Regions from separate parts of the Massilia sp. UYP11 genome, predicted to be linked through region 3. Evidence: predicted binding sites of a transcription regulator. Region 3 holds the regulator's gene; each other region holds the start of a gene.
What was found. Region 3 encodes sigma-54, which starts transcription at its own class of promoters, with help from an activator protein. Its sites were predicted from a motif close to TGGCANGNAANCTGCTTT; they were not measured.

Region 1 (4,197 bases), on a different contig from region 3:
GCTTGATGCTGTCCGCTTTGCTGGCCATTGTTCTTCCTTTGAAAACGAAAAGGCGTCCGCGCTTGCTGCCGTGGGCAGTAGCTGCGGACGCCGTTGTCCTGTTGCCGTCCCCGCGTTGGGCCGGCGCTAAGTGAGAGTCTTGAAGAGAATCGCCATTGATCCTGTCATGGGTATGAGCAAGAGGCGTGCCACCCGGGGTTCACGGGCGTACGCCGACAGGTCGGACCTGGATGCGGCGCCAGGATGCTGCATTGCAGTGCAGCGCTCCCCACGATGATGCACCTGCGTGCACCGCGTTCAGGATGCGCCAGGTGCGCCGGCCCAGGCCTGCGGGTCGCTGCCGTCCCATACGCGGCCGCCCAGCAGGGTCGAGCTGCGCATCGGGGAGGCGGGCAGCATCGTGCCGGTGCGTTCGGCCGCCTCGCGGTACAGGTCGATGCGGCTGACCTGGGCCGCCAGCGCCTGGTAGGCGGGCGCTTCGCGCAGCAGGCCCCAGCGCCGGTGCTGGGTCATGAACCACATGCCGTCCGACAGCCACGGGAAGTTGGCCTCGCCGTCGGCATGAAAGCGCAAGCCGTTGTGGCCGCGCCAGCCGCCGTGCCCACGATGCTCGTCGGTATGGCGGCCGGCCAGGCAGAACTGCAGCGTGTCGCGGCTCGCATTGACATAGGCGGGGCTGGCCAGCACCTCGGCCGCGGCTTCGCGGTTGGTGCGCGAGGCGTCGAGCCAGCGCGCGGCTTCCAATAGCGCCGCGATCATGGCGCGGCAGGTGTTCGGATGGCTGGCCGCGAAGTCGGCGCGCGTGCCCAGCGCCTTGCCCGGATGGTTCGGCCATACCTGTTCGCTGGACGCGGCCTGGACCCCGGCGCCGTCGCGCTGCGCGCGCTGGCCCCACGGCTCGCCCGCACAGAAACCATCCATATGCCCGGCCGCCAGGCTGGCCGCCATCTGGCTGGGGGGCACCGTCACCGCCTGGCAGTCCACGAGCGGGTCGATGCCATGCGCGGCCAGCCAGTAGTACAGGAACATCGCGTGGTTCCCGGTCGGGAAGGTGTGGGCCAGGGTGAGCTTGCGCCCTGTTTCGTCGATCTCGCGCCGCAGCAGGCCGGGGTCGCGCGCGGCGTTGGCGAGCGCGCGCGACAGCGTGATGTTCTGGCCGTTCTGGTGCAGGTTCATCAACACCGCCATATCGCACTGCTGGGTGCCGATGCCGTTCTGGATGCCGTAGACCATCCCGTACAGCGCATGGGCCGCGTCGAGCTGCTGGCCGATCAGGCGGTCGCGCATGGCGGTCCAGGACAGCTCGCGGGTGAGCTCGAAGCGCACGCCATGCCGCTCGTCGAAGCCGAGCACCGACGCCATCACCAGCGGCGCGCAATCGGCCAGCGGCATGAAGCCGATGCGGACGGTCTCGATCTCGGGGCGGTCGGTGCCGGCGATCCAGGCTCCCCTGCCTGCCAATGTCATACGTCTCCTTGTCGTTGTATGGATGGAAGGTGCGGGCCTAACCCAGCAGGTCTTCCACGTCGATCAGGCGCTGCGCGACTTCCGCCAGCTTCAGGTTCTTGTTCATCGCCAGCGTGCGCAGGCGCTGGTAGGCCTGCTCCTCGGTCAGGCTGTAGCGCGTCATGAGCAGCCCTTTGGCGCGGTCGACGGTCTTGCGTTCGGCCAGCTTCTGGCGCGTGTCGCTCAGCTCATCGAGCAGCTTCTGCTCGCGCCGGAAGCGCGCCAGCGCGACGTCCAGCACCGGCTTGACGCGCTCGGCCTGCAGGCCGGCCACGATGTAGGCCGAGACGCCGGCGTCCATCGCCGCGTCCATGCTGGCCGGCGCATCGTCCTCGGTAAACAGGACGATCGGCCGCCGCGCGTCGCGGGTGGCGATCACGATGTGCTCGAGCACGTCGCGCGCGTCGGACTCGCTGTCGGCGATGATCAGGTCGGGCTGCAGCTGGGCGATGCGCTCGGGCAGGAACACGTCGGCCGGGAGCGAGGCGATCAGGTCGTAGCCCGATTCGAGCAGGCCGATGCGCAGCGCCGTGCTGCGCCGCGCCTGCGCGGCCTGGGCGGCGTCAGGGTCGGTGCCGGGTGCGGTTGCGGAAAGCACGACGACGATCCGCAGGTGTGGTGATGCACTGTCTCGCGATTTCATGCGCATACTATATGCAAGTTCCGCACCAGGCGCGAGCACCGGTGATGCCCAGTGCCCTTCTTATGCGAAACCCGGGGTGCAAGATATTCGCACCACGAATATCTTGCATGAGAGCAACTTAACAATCATTCACCAAGCGTATCGCTGGAATCACAAATCTAAAGTTTGCTTATGACGAAGACGCCCCTATACTGCAACGCAACATCGAAGTATCTATCTCAGGGGAACAATCATGACTGCAGCCATCCAACGCACCCGCTTCTTCGCGACAGCCATCTCGGCCATCCGCAGCTTCTCGCAAGAACTCTACGTCGCCCACGGCGGCTACGCGCCGGCAATGCGGGGCTGATCATGCACCCGCTCGAATATCTCACCATCGCCCTGGCCGTCGTGGCCGTGGCAGCCCGGGTCGCCATGTTCCTGCCGCGCCCGCCAAAAGGCCCGTTCAGGGCCATGTAAAGCAAGGTTTCATTGCGGCGCACCACGGCCGCGATAAGCCATCCGCATCCAGCGCCGGCCGTACTGACGTACCGCCGGCGCTTGTCTTTACAGCAAAAAAAACCTGTCATGATTCGTGGTCGCGGCGAGTGCCTGCGCTAGAATGCATGCGCATTTCTGGCAAGCATCTTTGGCAAGCACCATTGGCAAACAAGCCATTTCACTCATCAGACTCCCCCATGCGAACACCTGCACTTACCCTGTTTGCGGCCTCCTTCGCCGCACTGATCGCGCTGCCGGCGGCGGCATCCACCCCCATCACCCTCGACCAGGCCATGAGCCATCCAGACTGGATCGGCACCCCGGTGGAAGACGCCTGGTTCAGCTGGGACGGCAAGCAGGTGTACTACAAGCAGAAGCGCACCGGCTCGCCGGTGCGCGACGTGTTCGAGGTCGCGGCCGGCCAGGCCCGGCTGGTCGCGGACGCCGAGCTGCCGAAGATCGACAGCGCCGACGTGGTCTACAACCGCAACAACAGCCGCATGCTGGTCCTGCGCAACAACGACCTGTTCGAGCGCGACCTCAAGTCGGGCCAGCTGGTGCAGGTCACGCGCGGCGCCAGCCGCATCACCGCCGCCCAGTACACGGCGGACGAAGCCGCGGTCCAGTACCGCATCGGCAACGACTGGTATGTGTGGGACCGCGCCAGCCGCGTGACCGGCCCGGCCGCCCTGCCGCGCGCCGCCAAGGACCCGAACGCGCCCGAAGACGATCCCTACCGTTCGACCGAGCTGCGCCTGATCGAGCACCTCAAGCGCCAGAAGGATGACCGCGACGCCCTGCGCGCGCGCACCGACGAACTGCGCCGCGCCGACGCCTCGATGGCGCCAAGCCCGGTCTACCTGGGCGACAAGGTCACCATCGAAGGCAGCTCGCTGTCGCCCGACGGCCGCTGGCTGCTGGTGGTCACCGCCGCCAAAGGCGCCGACAAGGGCCGCGCCGGCAAGATGCCGCGCTACGTGAACGAATCGGGCTACGAGGAAACCGAAGACGTGCGCACCCGCGTCGGCCGCAACATGCCGGTGCCGCATGCACTGAAACTGGTCAATCTGCGCACCAACAAGGTGCAGGACATCGCCTTCGACGCACTCCCGGGCGTCAACGTCGACCCACTGGCCGAACTGCGCGCCGCCGCCAAAAAAGATCCGCTCAAGGGCAACCGCCCGGTGGTGGTCTCGGGTGGCCGCAACGCGATCGACTGGAGCGCGAACGGCGCCAGGGTCGCCGTCATGCTGCGCGCGGTCGACAACAAGGACCGCTGGATCGCCAGCGTCGACCTGGGCGCCGCGAAGCTGCAACCCTTGCACCGTCTGACCGACGGCGCCTGGGTCAATTACGACAACGTCGAATTCGGCTGGCTGCCGGACAACCGCACGCTGTGGTACCTGTCCGAGGAAAGCGGCTACTCGCACCTGTACACCAGGGACAGCCTGAGCGCCGCCGCCCCGCGCGCCCTCACCACCGGCAAGTGGGAAGCCAGCGACGTGCGCTGGACCTACGACGGCAGCACCGCCTACATGCTGTGCAACCGCGACAACCCGGGCGACTAC
Region 2 (4,197 bases), on a different contig from region 3:
TTCGCCGGCCGCCCACGCGACGGTGGCGGCGGCGGTCGCCAGCAGGGTGTTGATGAAGGCCAGCGCCGCGACGTCGCCCGCTTCGAGCGCCGAACCGGCGTTGAAGCCGAACCAGCCGACCCACAGCAGCGAGGCGCCGACCATGGTCATGGGCAGCGAGTGCGGAGCCATCGATTCCTTGCCGTAGCCGATGCGCTTGCCGATCACGTAGGCGCCGACCAGGCCGGCAACGGCGGAATTGATGTGCACCACGGTGCCGCCCGCGAAGTCGAGCGCGCCCTGTTGCCACAGGTAGCCGGCGCCGGCGGTGACGGTGGCCAGCGAGGCGGCATCGGTGATCGCGTCCGGACCGGCCCAGAACCAGACCATGTGCGCCATCGGCAGGTAAGCGAAGGTGAACCAGATCACTACGAAAGCCAGCACCGCCGCGAAGCGCGCGCGCTCGGCGAAGGAACCGACGATCAGCGCGCAGGTGATGGCGGCAAAGGTGCCCTGGAAGGCGACGAAGATGAACTCCGGGATCATCACTTCCTTGGTGAAGGTGGCGCCCATCGAGAACGTGCCGGCAACCGGATCCCAGATGCCTTGCAGGAAGGCGCGGTCGAAGCCGCCGATGAACGCGTTACCAGAGGTAAAGGCAAGCGAGTAGCCGTACAGGCACCACAGCACGATGATCAGCGAAAACACCACCATGACCTGCATCAGGACCGACAACATGTTCTTGGCGCGCACCATGCCGCCGTAGAACAGCGCCAGGCCCGGGATCACCATCATGACCACCAGCAGCGTGGCGACGAACATCCAGGCGGTATCCCCCTTGTTGATCGAAGGCGCCGCCATGGCCGGGAGCGCCAGGCCCAGGCCCAGCATGGCGGTCAGGATTTTTGTAGTTATCTGCTTCATGAAAACTTCCTTCTTACAATGCGTCGTTGCCGGTCTCGCCGGTGCGGATACGGATGACCTGGTTCAGGTCGGCCACGAAGATCTTGCCGTCACCGATCTTGCCAGTGCGGGCGGCGCCCTGGATCGCGTCGATCACCTGGTCGACGACAGCATCGTCGACGGCGGCTTCGATCTTGATCTTGGGCAGGAAGTCGACGACGTACTCGGCGCCACGGTACAACTCGGTGTGACCCTTCTGGCGACCGAAACCCTTCACTTCGGTCACGGTCATGCCTTGCACGTTGATTTCCGACAGCGCTTCACGCACCTCGTCGAGCTTGAAGGGCTTGATGATGGCGGTAATCATTTTCATGGTATTGCCTCTTTTGCTATCAAAAAGTTTTTGACACGGACAGCACGGCGGCTGACTTGCCCAGATTCTTGCCTTCCGGACTCAGATAAGCGTCGGTATTCGCCTTGTGCCAGGCCAGGGCCACGGTGGCGACCCCGAAGTCCTTCGTCACGCCGATCTTGTAATCGGTGTACGACGCCGGGCTATTGTTTTTCACGCGCTGGCGGCCAACGTGCAGGTTCAGCAGGAAGCCGTTGCCGACGTCGATGTCGGCGCCCACGTCCAGGTACCCGCTGCGCTTGCTGTCGGTGGTGCCGAACAGATTGGTCGTCGAGTGCGAATACTTGATATACGCCGGCCCGAAGCCGAGCTTGCCGTAGATTTCAAACGTATTTGCGTTCGGATCCAGGCTGTTATCCGGATACCAGTAATACAGGCCGCCGACGTCGTAGCTGACCTCGTTGGTCAACTGGCCACGCTTGCCGGCATACACATCCCATTCAATATTGCCGTCGCCACCCAGATCCTTCGTCCACTTGATAGTGGAGAGCCAGGTGCCTACGTAAAAGCCGGATGGGCCGTGTACGTAGTCGACGCCGCCGGACAGGGCGGGGTCGGAATCGGTTTGCGACAGGCCGCGGTAACGGTAGTCGCTGGTGAGGCCCACGTTGTAGCTCACCTGATGTTCGGCGGGTTGTTCCTGTGCCATGGCCGGGATGCTGGTGAAAGCCAGAATCGCCAGGCTGATTGCGTTGATTTTTGCATTGCACTTCATGACAAACCCCCTTGGACAGTTACTGCGTTTAGAATCCTTGTTCGTGCTTTATCTCCCCCTTCATTTAGCAGGATGTGTGCCAGCGCATAAAGCGGTGAAAATGGCCTTGTTTTTTTGGTAAACGCACCACAGATACGACTTGCTTTAACACAACCGAGCGCGAACGGCGTCCGCCGTGTTGCGTGACGCACCAAAACAGGCTGACTTGCACCACCTTGGTGCATGCAGCCCGGCAGAAAGGGATACGGACATGAACAACAGCAACTTCTTCAGCGACTTGCAGGGCAAGATCAACCAGGCACTCGAAAGTGGGCCGGCCAAGGACATCGAGCGCAACGTCAAGGCGGCGATGACCTCGGGCTTCGCCAAGCTCGACCTGGTCACGCGAGAGGAATTCGACATCCAGGCCCAGGTGCTGGCCAAGACCCGCACCAAGCTGGAGGCGCTCGAGCTGCGCGTGATCGAGCTGGAAGCCCGCCTGGCGTCCGGCGCCTCGGCATCGACCGCGTCGGCCACCCCGCGGCCTGGCGCGGCGCCGTCGGCCACCGCACCGTTCCCGGCCCAGCCCGAAGATCCGACCATCGTGCTGCCGCCGCACCTGGACAAATCGGGCGATACGCCGATCAACAAACCCTAATGGCGGGTGCATTCATGGACAGGGCAACCGACATGAATGCACCAGAATCGCCAGCCGGCACCCTGCCCGCGCAGGAAGTGTCGCTGGACGTGCTGCGCGAAAAATACGCGCGCGGCGACGAGCGCACGATCGGGGACGTGCAGCGGCGCATCGCGCGCGCCCTGGCCGCCCTCGAGCCGGCAGCGCAGCGCGCCGACTGCGAGCGCCGTTACCTGCAAGCCCAGCAACAGGGCTTCGTTCCCGCCGGCCGCATCGCGTCCAACGCCGGCCTTGGCCTGTCGGCCACGCTCATCAACTGTTTCGTCCAGCCGGTCGGCGACTCGATCTCCGGCACCAGCGACGGCCTGCCCGGCATCTACACCGCGCTCAGCGAAGCCGCCGAGACGATGCGCCGCGGCGGCGGGGTCGGCTACGATTTTTCCGCGATCCGCCCGCTCGGCAGCAAGGTCGCCGGCACCGCCTCGCGCGCCTCCGGCCCGGTGTCGTACATGGAAGTGTTCGACGCCTCCTGCCGCACGGTCGAGTCAAGCGGCGCGCGGCGCGGCGCCCAGATGGGCGTGCTGCGGGTCGACCATCCCGACATCGAGCGCTTCATCGCGGCCAAGGACACCGGGCGCCTGACCAATTTCAATCTCTCGGTCGGCGTGACCGAGGCCTTCATGCGCGCGGTCGAGGCGGACGCGGCGTTCGCGCTGGTGCATGCGGCCGAGCCGGGCGACGAGATTCTCGCCGCCGGCGGCCACCGTCGCGAAGACGGCGCATGGATCTACCGCAGCCTGCGCGCGCGCGACCTGTGGGAGCGCATCATGGTGTCGACCTACGACCACGCCGAGCCGGGCGTGCTGTTCGTCGACCGCATGAACGCCGAGAACAACCTCTGGTACGCCGAAGAGCTGCGCGCCACCAATCCCTGCGGCGAGCAACCGCTGCCGCCGTATGGCTGCTGCGACCTCGGCTCGCTCAACCTCACCGCCTTCGTCGACGCGCCGTTCACCGTCGATGCGCGGCTGGACTTCGAGCGCCTGCGCGCGGTGGCCACCGTCGCGGTGCGCATGCTCGACCTGGTGCTGGACGCCACCGAATGGCCGCTGCCGCAGCAGGCCGAAGAGGCGCGCGCCAAGCGCCGCATCGGCCTGGGCTTTTTGGGCCTGGGCAGCGCGCTGGCGATGCTGGGCCTGCGCTACGATTCCGACGCAGGCCGGGCCATGGCGGCGCGCATCGCCACCGAGCTGCGCGACGCGGCCTACGCGGCCTCGATCGAACTGGCGCGCGAAAAGGGCGCCTTTCCGCTGTTCGACGCCGCCAAGTACCTGCGCGGGCAGTTCGCCCTCCGCCTGCCCGCGGCGCTGCGCGACGGCATTCGCGAGCACGGCATCCGCAACTCGCACCTGCTGTCGATCGCGCCGACCGGCACCATCTCGCTGGCCGTCGCCGACAATGCCTCGAACGGCATCGAGCCGCCCTATTCCTGGACCTACCGGCGCAGGAAGCGCACGGAGGACGGCGGCACGCGCAGCTACGAGGTGTGCGACCACGCCTGGCGCCTCTACC
Region 3 (4,197 bases):
CGACGAGGTGACCGGCACCCGCATCCTGACCGGCAACGTGGTCCTGACCCGCGGCACCCTGGTGCTCAAGTCCGACCGCGCCCTGGTCAAGGAAAGCCCGGAAGGCTATATGAGCGTGACCCTCACCGCCGCCGGCGGCAAGGTCGCCACCTTCCGCCAGAAGCGCGACGGTGGTTCCGACCTGTGGGTCGACGGCCAGGCCGAGCGCATCGAGTACGACGAGCGATCGGAACTGGTGCGCCTGTATTCCAACGCCGTCGTGCGCGAACTGGAAGGCGCGCGCATGACCAACCAGATCACCGGCCCGTTCATCTCCTACGACAACCGCAAGGAAGTGGCCACGGTGCGTAACGACACCAGCGGCCAGAGCAAGGTTGGCGGCGGCCGCGGCACCCTGATCCTGGCGCCCAAGCGCGCACCAGGCGGAGGCGCCCAATGACGGCGATTCCGATGGAGCTGGACGATTGCAGCACCCTGGTCGTCAAGGGCCTGCAGAAAAGCTATGGCAAGCGCCTGGTGGTGCGCGACGTGTCGCTGCAGGTCGAGTGCGGCGAGGTGGTCGGCCTGCTGGGCCCGAACGGCGCCGGCAAGACCACGTCGTTCTACATGATCGTGGGCCTGGTGCCGTCGGACGCCGGCTCGATCGACATCAACGGCACCGACATCACCAGCCTGCCGATCCACCGCCGCGCCGTATTGGGCCTGTCCTACCTGCCGCAAGAGGCGTCGGTGTTCCGCAAGCTGACGGTGGAAGAGAACATCCGCGCCGTGCTCGAGCTGCAAAAGGACAATGGCAAGCCGCTGTCGAAAGACCAGATCAACGAGCGCCTCGACACCCTGCTGGCCGACCTGCAGATCGAGAAGCTGCGCGAGAATCCGGCGCTGTCGCTGTCGGGCGGCGAGCGCCGCCGCGTGGAGATCGCGCGCGCGCTGGCGACCAATCCGCGCTTCGTGCTGCTGGACGAACCGTTCGCCGGCGTCGACCCGATCGCCGTGATCGAGATCCAGCGCATCGTGCGCTTCCTGAAAGAGCGCCGGATCGGTGTCTTGATCACCGACCACAACGTGCGCGAGACGCTTGGCATCTGCGACCGCGCCTACATCATCAACCAGGGCGCGGTGCTTGCCTCCGGCCGTCCTGACGACATCATCGCGGACGAGTCGGTGCGCCGCGTGTACCTGGGTGAACACTTCCGCATGTGAGCGACGCCTAGATGAAACAGTCCCTGCAACTTCGCACTTCGCAGCACCTCGCGCTCACGCCGCAACTGCAGCAGTCGATCCGGTTGCTGCAGCTGTCGACGCTCGAACTGCACCAGGAGATCGAGCAGATACTGGGCGATAACCCCTTGCTCGAGCGGCTCGACGATCCGCTCGACCGTTCGGTGCGTTTGCTGGCCGATGGCGCCATCAACAATGCGCCCGCCAATGGCGAAGCGCCGCCGGCGCCCGGCCAGCAGGCCGAGGGCCAGGACGCGCCGGCGCAGGAGGGCGAGAGCCTCGAGAGCGGCGCCGACAACGATCGCGTTGATGCTGACTGGAGCGAGGGCGGCGCGCCGTCGTCCGGCGGCGGCGAGGACGAGGACGGCCGCCCGCAGCTGGAAGCCTGCGCCATCACCCTGCGCGAACACCTGATGGAGCAGGTGCGCGAAGCCACCTTGTCGGTGCGCGACCGTGCGCTCGCCGAGCTGGTGATCGATGCGCTGGACGACAACGGCTATCTCGACGAGCCGCTCGACGAGATCCACGCGCGGCTGCCCGAAGAACTCGAGATCGAGATCGACGAGCTGCGCTGCGCGCTGGCGCTGGTGCAGAGCATGGACCCGGTGGGCGTCGGCGCGCGCAGCGCGTCCGAGTGCCTGGCGCTGCAGATCCGGCGCATGCCGGGCGTGCCAATGGTCACGCGGCGCATGGCCCTGACCATCGTCGAAGGTTACCTGACCTGGTTCGCCCAGCGCGAATACAGCAAGCTGAAAAAAGCGCTCGACTGCGACGACGAAGACTTGCGCGAGGTGCAGGCCGTGGTGCGCCAGTGTAATCCGCATCCGGGTGCGGTCTTCGCCTCGAACGTGTCGGACTACGTGGTGCCGGACGTGATCGTGCGCCGCGCCAAGAGCGGCTGGGCGGTCACCCTGAACCCGGACGTGATGCCGCGCCTGCGCGTGAACAGCCTGTATGCCAGCCTGCTCAAGCAAGGCAAGAGCGAAGCGCAGATGGGCGCGCAGCTGCAGGAAGCGAAGTGGCTCATCAAGAACATGCGCCAGCGGTTCGACACCATCCTGCGCGTGGCGGAGGCGATCGTCGAGCGCCAGCGCAACTTTTTCTCCCACGGCGCGGTTGCCATGCGGCCCCTTGTTTTACGCGAGATAGCTGATACACTAGGCCTACACGAGAGCACAATTTCTCGTGTCACAACCCAGAAATACATGCTGACCCCGCACGGCATGTTTGAGTTGAAGTATTTCTTCGGTAGCCACGTTGCCACCGAGGCGGGAGGCGAAGCATCCTCGACGGCAATCCGTGCGCTCATCGCACAATTGACAGGAGCAGAAGACCCTAGGAACCCATTATCCGACAGCAAGATCGCGGAGATGCTCGGGGAACAAGGCATGGTCATTGCGCGCCGGACGGTTGCAAAATACCGTGAAGCCCTCAAGATACCCCCTGTAAGCCTCCGCAAGTCCTTGTAACTGCGCCGTCCACACCCGTCGTGCCTTGTCGCGTTGGTGTGGTCCACACGGTGCATCATTTTCAAAGGAGTGTGTATGAACCTCACAATCAGTGGCCATCATCTCGAAGTGACCCCCGCCATCCGTGAATACGTTCAGAATAAGCTCGAGCGCATCATTCGCCATTTCGACCAGGTGATCGACACCCATGTCTTCCTGGCCGTCGACAACCTCACTGAAAAAGAAAAAAGGCAGAAAGCAGAGATCAACGTCCAGGTGTCGGGCAAGACCCTGCACGTGGCAAGCGTCGCGCAAGACCTGTACGCGGCGATCGATACGCTGATGGATAAGCTGGACCGACAGATCCTCAAACACAAGCAAATGCTGAAGGACCATAGCCGTACTTCGATCAAGCGCCTGCCGGAGCGTGGCAGCGAAGAGGCCGCTGCCGCCTGACCAGGCGCAGGGCTCACACCAGCTAAGGGCGTCTGAGGGGACGCCCTTTTTGCATCCGCCTTTCCGGTTTTACCCGCAGCGCGTGTTCGGTAAAATGCAGGTCTCTCCATGATGGATCACCCCATGACCGACCATGTCCTGACCCGCATCGCCAACCGCACCGGCATCATCACCCTGGACCGCCCGAAGGCGCTCAATTCGCTGTCGCTCGCGATGGTGCGCGCGCTGACCGTGGCGCTGCGCGCCTGGCAGGATGACGCGCAGGTCGAGGCGGTGGTGCTGACCAGCAGCAGCGAGAAGGCCTTGTGCGCGGGCGGCGACATCCGCTTCTTCCATGAGGTCGGCCATGCGACGCCGATGGGCGGCAGTGCGTTGCTCGAGGATTTCTTCACCGAAGAATACGCGCTGAACCACCTGATCCATTTCTATCCGAAGCCCTACATCGCCGTCATGGACGGCGTGGTAATGGGCGGCGGCATGGGCATCGCCCAGGGCGGCCCGGATTGCGGCCTGCGCATCGTGACCGAGCGCACCAGGATGGCCATGCCCGAGGTGAACATCGGCCTGTTCCCAGACGTCGGCGGCAGCCATTTCCTGTCGCATGCGCCGGGACGGCTCGGCTATTACCTGGGCCTGACCGGGCTGACGATCGGCGCCGCCGACGCGCTGCATATCGGGCTGGCCGACCTGTTCGTGCCCGGCGCCGAACTGCCGGCCCTGCATGCGTTGATCGCGTCCACGCCCGGCGCCGCGCTGCCGGCGGCGATCCGCGCCTTCGCGGCGCCATTTTCCGCGCTGGCGGGCGAGAGCGAATTGCCGTCGCTGCGCACGCGCATCGACGCCCATTTCGGCGCGGCCTCGGTGGCCGCGATCATGGCCTCGCTCGAAGGCGACGCGACGCCGTTCGCGCAGCGGGCCCTGGCGGCGATGCGCCAGCGTTCGCCCCTGATGATGTGCGTGACCCACGAACTGCTGGCGCGTGGCGCGCAGCTGTCCGTGGCCGACTGCCTGCGCATGGAGCGCACGCTGGTGCGCCACAATTTCGAGCATGGCGAAGTGCTCGAAGGCGTGC
Region 4 (4,197 bases), 610 kb from region 3:
AAACAGGCTGCCGGACTTCGCTGCGCGGCGCGATTGCAACAGCACGGCGCTTGACTTTACCGCGCGGGCGGGAGCGGGCGTGGCGGCGCGCAATCGGTTACCATGCGTCCTTTGCGGCGCGCTGCGCCGAAGCCTTTTACTACCGGACATTTGCCCATGAAATTCGAACATCTCATCGAAATCAACGATCCGATGAACCCGCTGCTCGACACCCTCACCCGCGAGCAGCTGTGGCGCGGCCTGGTGCTGCGCGCCGAACAGCCGACGATGTTCATTCCCCACCTGGACGAATGCACGATCCTGGAGCGCGAAGCCGGCCTGCTCAAGCGCCGCCTTACCTTCGGCGAGCTGGTGATCGATGACGTGGTGCACATGAGTCCACTGCAGGAAGTGCGCTACGAAGTGCCGGCCCAGGGCGAGATCGCCGCCTCGAGCCTGCGCATGATCATCGAGGCGCCGACCAATGCCATGCTGCTGGTGCGCTTCTGCTACGACGACGGCCAGGGCGAGCATACCGATCCGGCCAACGCGATGTATGACGATTTCAAGAAGTCGGCCTACCAGGAAGCCGACATCGACACGGTGCGCATCCTGCGCCAGCTGGCCGGCCAGGGCAAGCTGGACCCCACCCTGCTGAACTGAGACGCCCCTTTCGGAGCGAGGCGCCCCTGGCGCCAAGCGTCACCGGGTAGAGGGCGGAATCCCCCGCCCGGCGTCAGGTTCCGGGCTCGGTATCGGCCGCATCGGTCCGGCTCTCGCCTGTCGACAGATTGGCGGCCAGGTCGCGCAGCGCGGTGCGCACGCCCTCCTCGATCACCGGGTGGTAGAACGGCATGTCGAGCATCTGGTCGACCGTCAGGCGCATCTGGCATGCCCATGACAGCAGATGGGCCAGGTGTTCGGCGCGCGGCGCGATCATCTCGGCGCCCAGGAACAGCCGGGTGCCATACTCGGCGTACACCCGCAACATCCCCTTGTTCTGCAACATGACCCGGCTGCGGCCCTGGTTGGCGAAGGACACGCCGCCGACCGCGAACTTGCGCTGGCCGCCGGCGCACAAGGCCCGGTAGGTCTGGCCCAGGGTGGCGATATTCGGCTCGGTGAAGGCGACCGCGATCGGCGCGCGGCGCAGGCCGGGACGCACGTCCGGGAAGCGGCCCGCGTTGTCGCCGGCGATCTTGCCGTGGTCGGCCGCGTCGTGCAGCAGCGGGCGTTCGTCGTTGGCGTCGCCCGCGATGAAGACGTTGCTGGTGCCGCACTGCATGGTGCGCGCATCGAACACGGGGATGCCGTCCGGCCCGCGCTCCAGGCCGCTGTGCTCCAGCCCCAGGTCGTGCACGTTCGGCGTGCGGCCGGCCGCCATCAGCACGTACTGGAAGCGCTCGGTGCTTTCCTTGCCCAGCGCATCGCGCACCGTCAGCGCCACCTCGTCACCCTCCTGCACCGCCCCGACCACCTCGGTCTGGAAGGCGATGTCGAGTTCTTCCATCAAGACCCGCCCCGCGCAGCGCAGCACTTCGGGATCGGTGATGTTGGCGATGCTGCCGCCGCGCGCGTAAAAGCGCACGCGCACGCCGAGCCGGGCCAGGGCCTGGCCCAGCTCGAGGCCGATCACGCCGGTGCCGATCACGGCCACCGAGCGCGGCAGGTCGTCCCAATAGAACACGTCGTCGCTGGTGACGACGCCGGGACCGACGTTCTGCAGTTGCGGCAGGCGCAGCGGCGTGGAACCGGTGGCGATCACGATGCGGCCGGCGTGGATCTCGGTGTGGTCGTCGACCATCAGCGTGCAGGGGCCGGTAAAGCGCGCGCGGCCCTGCAGGCGGTCCTGCGCCGGCATCGCCTCCACGCCTTCGAGCACGAAGCCGACGAAGCGGTCGCGTTCACGCTTGACCCGTTCCATCACGGCGCGGCCGTCGATGCGCTTTTCGCCGGCATGCACGCCGAATGGCGCGCAGGTGTCGATCACGTGGGACGCCTCGGCCGCCGCGATCAGGAGCTTGCTCGGCATGCAGCCCACCCGGGCGCAGGTGGTGCCGTACTGGCCGCTCTCGATCGCCACCGTCCGGGCGCCTTGCGCCCTGGCCGCGCGGTAGGCGGTCATGCCGGCGGTGCCGGTGCCGATGACGGCGACGTCCACGTTCAGTTGTTTCATTGCTGGTCTCCACTGCTGCGCTGATGTCAGGCGAACGATACGCTATTTTTCCGCCGCCGGTGGCGAAACTCCCCTGCCGCCAGCCCCCGGTATCCGAGGCAGTATCCATATGGCATGTCGAGCAACTTTACATACCTCATGGCATTGGATTCAAATTCTATCAATTTCTTGTTAGAAATCAGACGATTGCAGCAAGCGATCTCCCCCGGCACGCTTGTTGCTCTCTGAAAAATACCAAAACCAGGGGGATCGTCATGAAACTTGCTACCTTCAACAAGCTGCTTGTCAGCTTGTCGTTACTCGCCTCGTCGTCGCTGTTCGCGGCGCCGATCACGTTCGACGTCGGCGGCATCCAGAGCCATGGACCGCGCGGCGACGCCGACAATACGGTGGCCCTGCTCGACGTCGGCGCCAATTCGCTCGTCACCAGCGTGGCCTACGATTTCACCCTCACTGCCTACACGCCGAGCTGGCTGTCGGACATGGTCATCAGCTTCGAAAATTCCAAGCAGACCGAGGGCGTGTTCTTCACGCCGGGCATCGTGGAGTGGTTCCCGGGCACCCGGAGCTACGCGGGATTCGCCGACCTGGTCGAGCTGGGCCTGGCGTTCGAGGTCGGCGTCGACGGCATCCTGCGCCTGGAATTCTTCGAAGACTGGGACGATCTGCCGGGCGTGGACGGCCAGTGGGACTTCGGCACCATCACCTTCAACGTGGAACCCGTGGCCGGCGACGTGCCCGAACCGGCCAGCGGCCTGCTGCTCGGCGCCGGCCTGGCGCTGATGGGCTGTGCCAAGCGCCGCCGCGGCGCCGCCGCCAGGGCCGCCGCCTGATCTAGATGTCGAGCGGGTCGACTTCGAGCGACCATTTCACGCGCGACTTCATCGCCCGCAGCTCCAGGGTCCAGACCCGCAGGAAGGCCTGCAGCGCGGGCCGCGAGCTGGACTCGACCAGCAGCTGGGCGCGGTCCACGTTGTGGACCCGGGTCATCGTCATCGGGATCGGGTCGTTGATCAGGATGGCGTCGCTCGGCAGGCAGTCGCGCGCCGCTTCCAGGAATGCGATCGCGACCGGCAGCTCCTTCGCCTCGGCGCGCAGCAAGGCCTGGTACATGAACGGCGGCAGCCCCGCTTCCTTGCGCTCTTCGAGCAGCTGGCCGGCGAACCGTTCGTAATCGTGGCGCATCACGGCGCCGTACAGCGGATGCTGCGCATACCGGGTCTGCACCAGCACCTCGGACGGCGCGCCGGCGCGGCCGGCCCGCCCCGCCACCTGCATCAGCTGGGCGAACAGGCGCTCGCTGGCGCGGTAATCCTGCGAGAACAGGGCGGTGTCGGGGTTCAGGATCCCGACCAGGGTCAGCCTCTTGAAGTCATGGCCCTTGGCGACCATCTGCGTGCCGATCAGGATGTCCACCTCGCCCCGGTGCACGCTGTCGAAGGCGGCTTGCGCGCTGCCCTTCAGGCGCGTGGAGTCGGCGTCGATGCGCAGGATGCGCGCCTGCGGGAACATGGCTTGCAACCCTTCTTCGACCCGCTGGGTGCCGCGTCCCAGCGGCTGCAGGTCCACGTTGCCGCAGGTCGGGCAGGAATGCGGAATGCGCAATTCGAGGCTGCAGTGGTGGCAGCGCAGCCGGTGCTCGGGCTTGTGCAGCACCATGAAGGCGGTGCAGCGGGTGCAGTTGCTGATCCAGCCGCAGGCGTCGCAACAGATCACCGGGGCATAGCCGCGCCGGTTCAGGAACAGGAGCGACTGCTCGCCACGCTCCAGCCGCGCGCGCAGGGCGGCCAGCACCTCGCTCGTGAGCCCGTCGCGCGGGCGGTCGCGTTCCATGTCCACCAGCCTGACTTTCGGCAGCACGGCGTCGCGCACGGCGCGCTCGCGCAGGTCCAGCCGCCGATAGCGTCCCGAGCGCGCGTGATGCCAGGATTCGAGCGACGGCGTGGCCGAGCCGAGCACGATCGGGATCCCCAGCTGATGCGCGCGCCACACGGCCAGGTCGCGCGCCGAATAGCGCAAGCCTTCCTGCTGCTTGTACGAGG

Region 1: the regulator sigma-54 is predicted to act here: its motif matches at 2,160-2,177, upstream of ABIB38_RS12335 (ANTAR domain-containing response regulator).
Region 2: the regulator sigma-54 is predicted to act here: its motif matches at 2,074-2,091, upstream of ABIB38_RS13820 (TorF family putative porin).
Region 4: the regulator sigma-54 is predicted to act here: its motif matches at 2,362-2,379, upstream of ABIB38_RS00570 (PEP-CTERM sorting domain-containing protein).

What each region holds. Positions count from the first base shown of each region.
Region 1 is NZ_JBNDJE010000006.1:186,432-190,628, reverse strand. Features, by position in the region: gene ABIB38_RS12345 (MFS transporter) at 1-28, opposite strand, end outside; gene ABIB38_RS12340 (CmpA/NrtA family ABC transporter substrate-binding protein) at 298-1,467, opposite strand; gene ABIB38_RS12335 (ANTAR domain-containing response regulator) at 1,505-2,149, opposite strand; gene ABIB38_RS12330 (prolyl oligopeptidase family serine peptidase) at 2,827-4,197, shown strand, end outside.
Region 2 is NZ_JBNDJE010000008.1:142,106-146,302, forward strand. Features, by position in the region: gene amt (ammonium transporter) at 1-903, opposite strand, end outside; gene glnK (P-II family nitrogen regulator) at 917-1,255, opposite strand; gene ABIB38_RS13820 (TorF family putative porin) at 1,275-2,009, opposite strand; partial or broken gene ABIB38_RS13825 (accessory factor UbiK family protein) at 2,260-2,487, shown strand; gene ABIB38_RS13830 (adenosylcobalamin-dependent ribonucleoside-diphosphate reductase) at 2,679-4,197, shown strand, end outside.
Region 3 is NZ_JBNDJE010000001.1:740,868-745,064, forward strand. Features, by position in the region: gene lptA (lipopolysaccharide transport periplasmic protein LptA) at 1-439, shown strand, start outside; gene lptB (LPS export ABC transporter ATP-binding protein) at 451-1,203, shown strand; gene ABIB38_RS03275 (RNA polymerase factor sigma-54) at 1,215-2,690, shown strand; gene hpf (ribosome hibernation-promoting factor, HPF/YfiA family) at 2,766-3,125, shown strand; gene ABIB38_RS03285 (enoyl-CoA hydratase/isomerase family protein) at 3,249-4,197, shown strand, end outside.
Region 4 is NZ_JBNDJE010000001.1:131,737-135,933, forward strand. Features, by position in the region: gene ABIB38_RS00560 (SRPBCC family protein) at 157-642, shown strand; gene ABIB38_RS00565 (dihydrolipoyl dehydrogenase) at 716-2,155, opposite strand; gene ABIB38_RS00570 (PEP-CTERM sorting domain-containing protein) at 2,410-2,988, shown strand; gene ABIB38_RS00575 (primosomal protein N') at 2,990-4,197, opposite strand, start outside.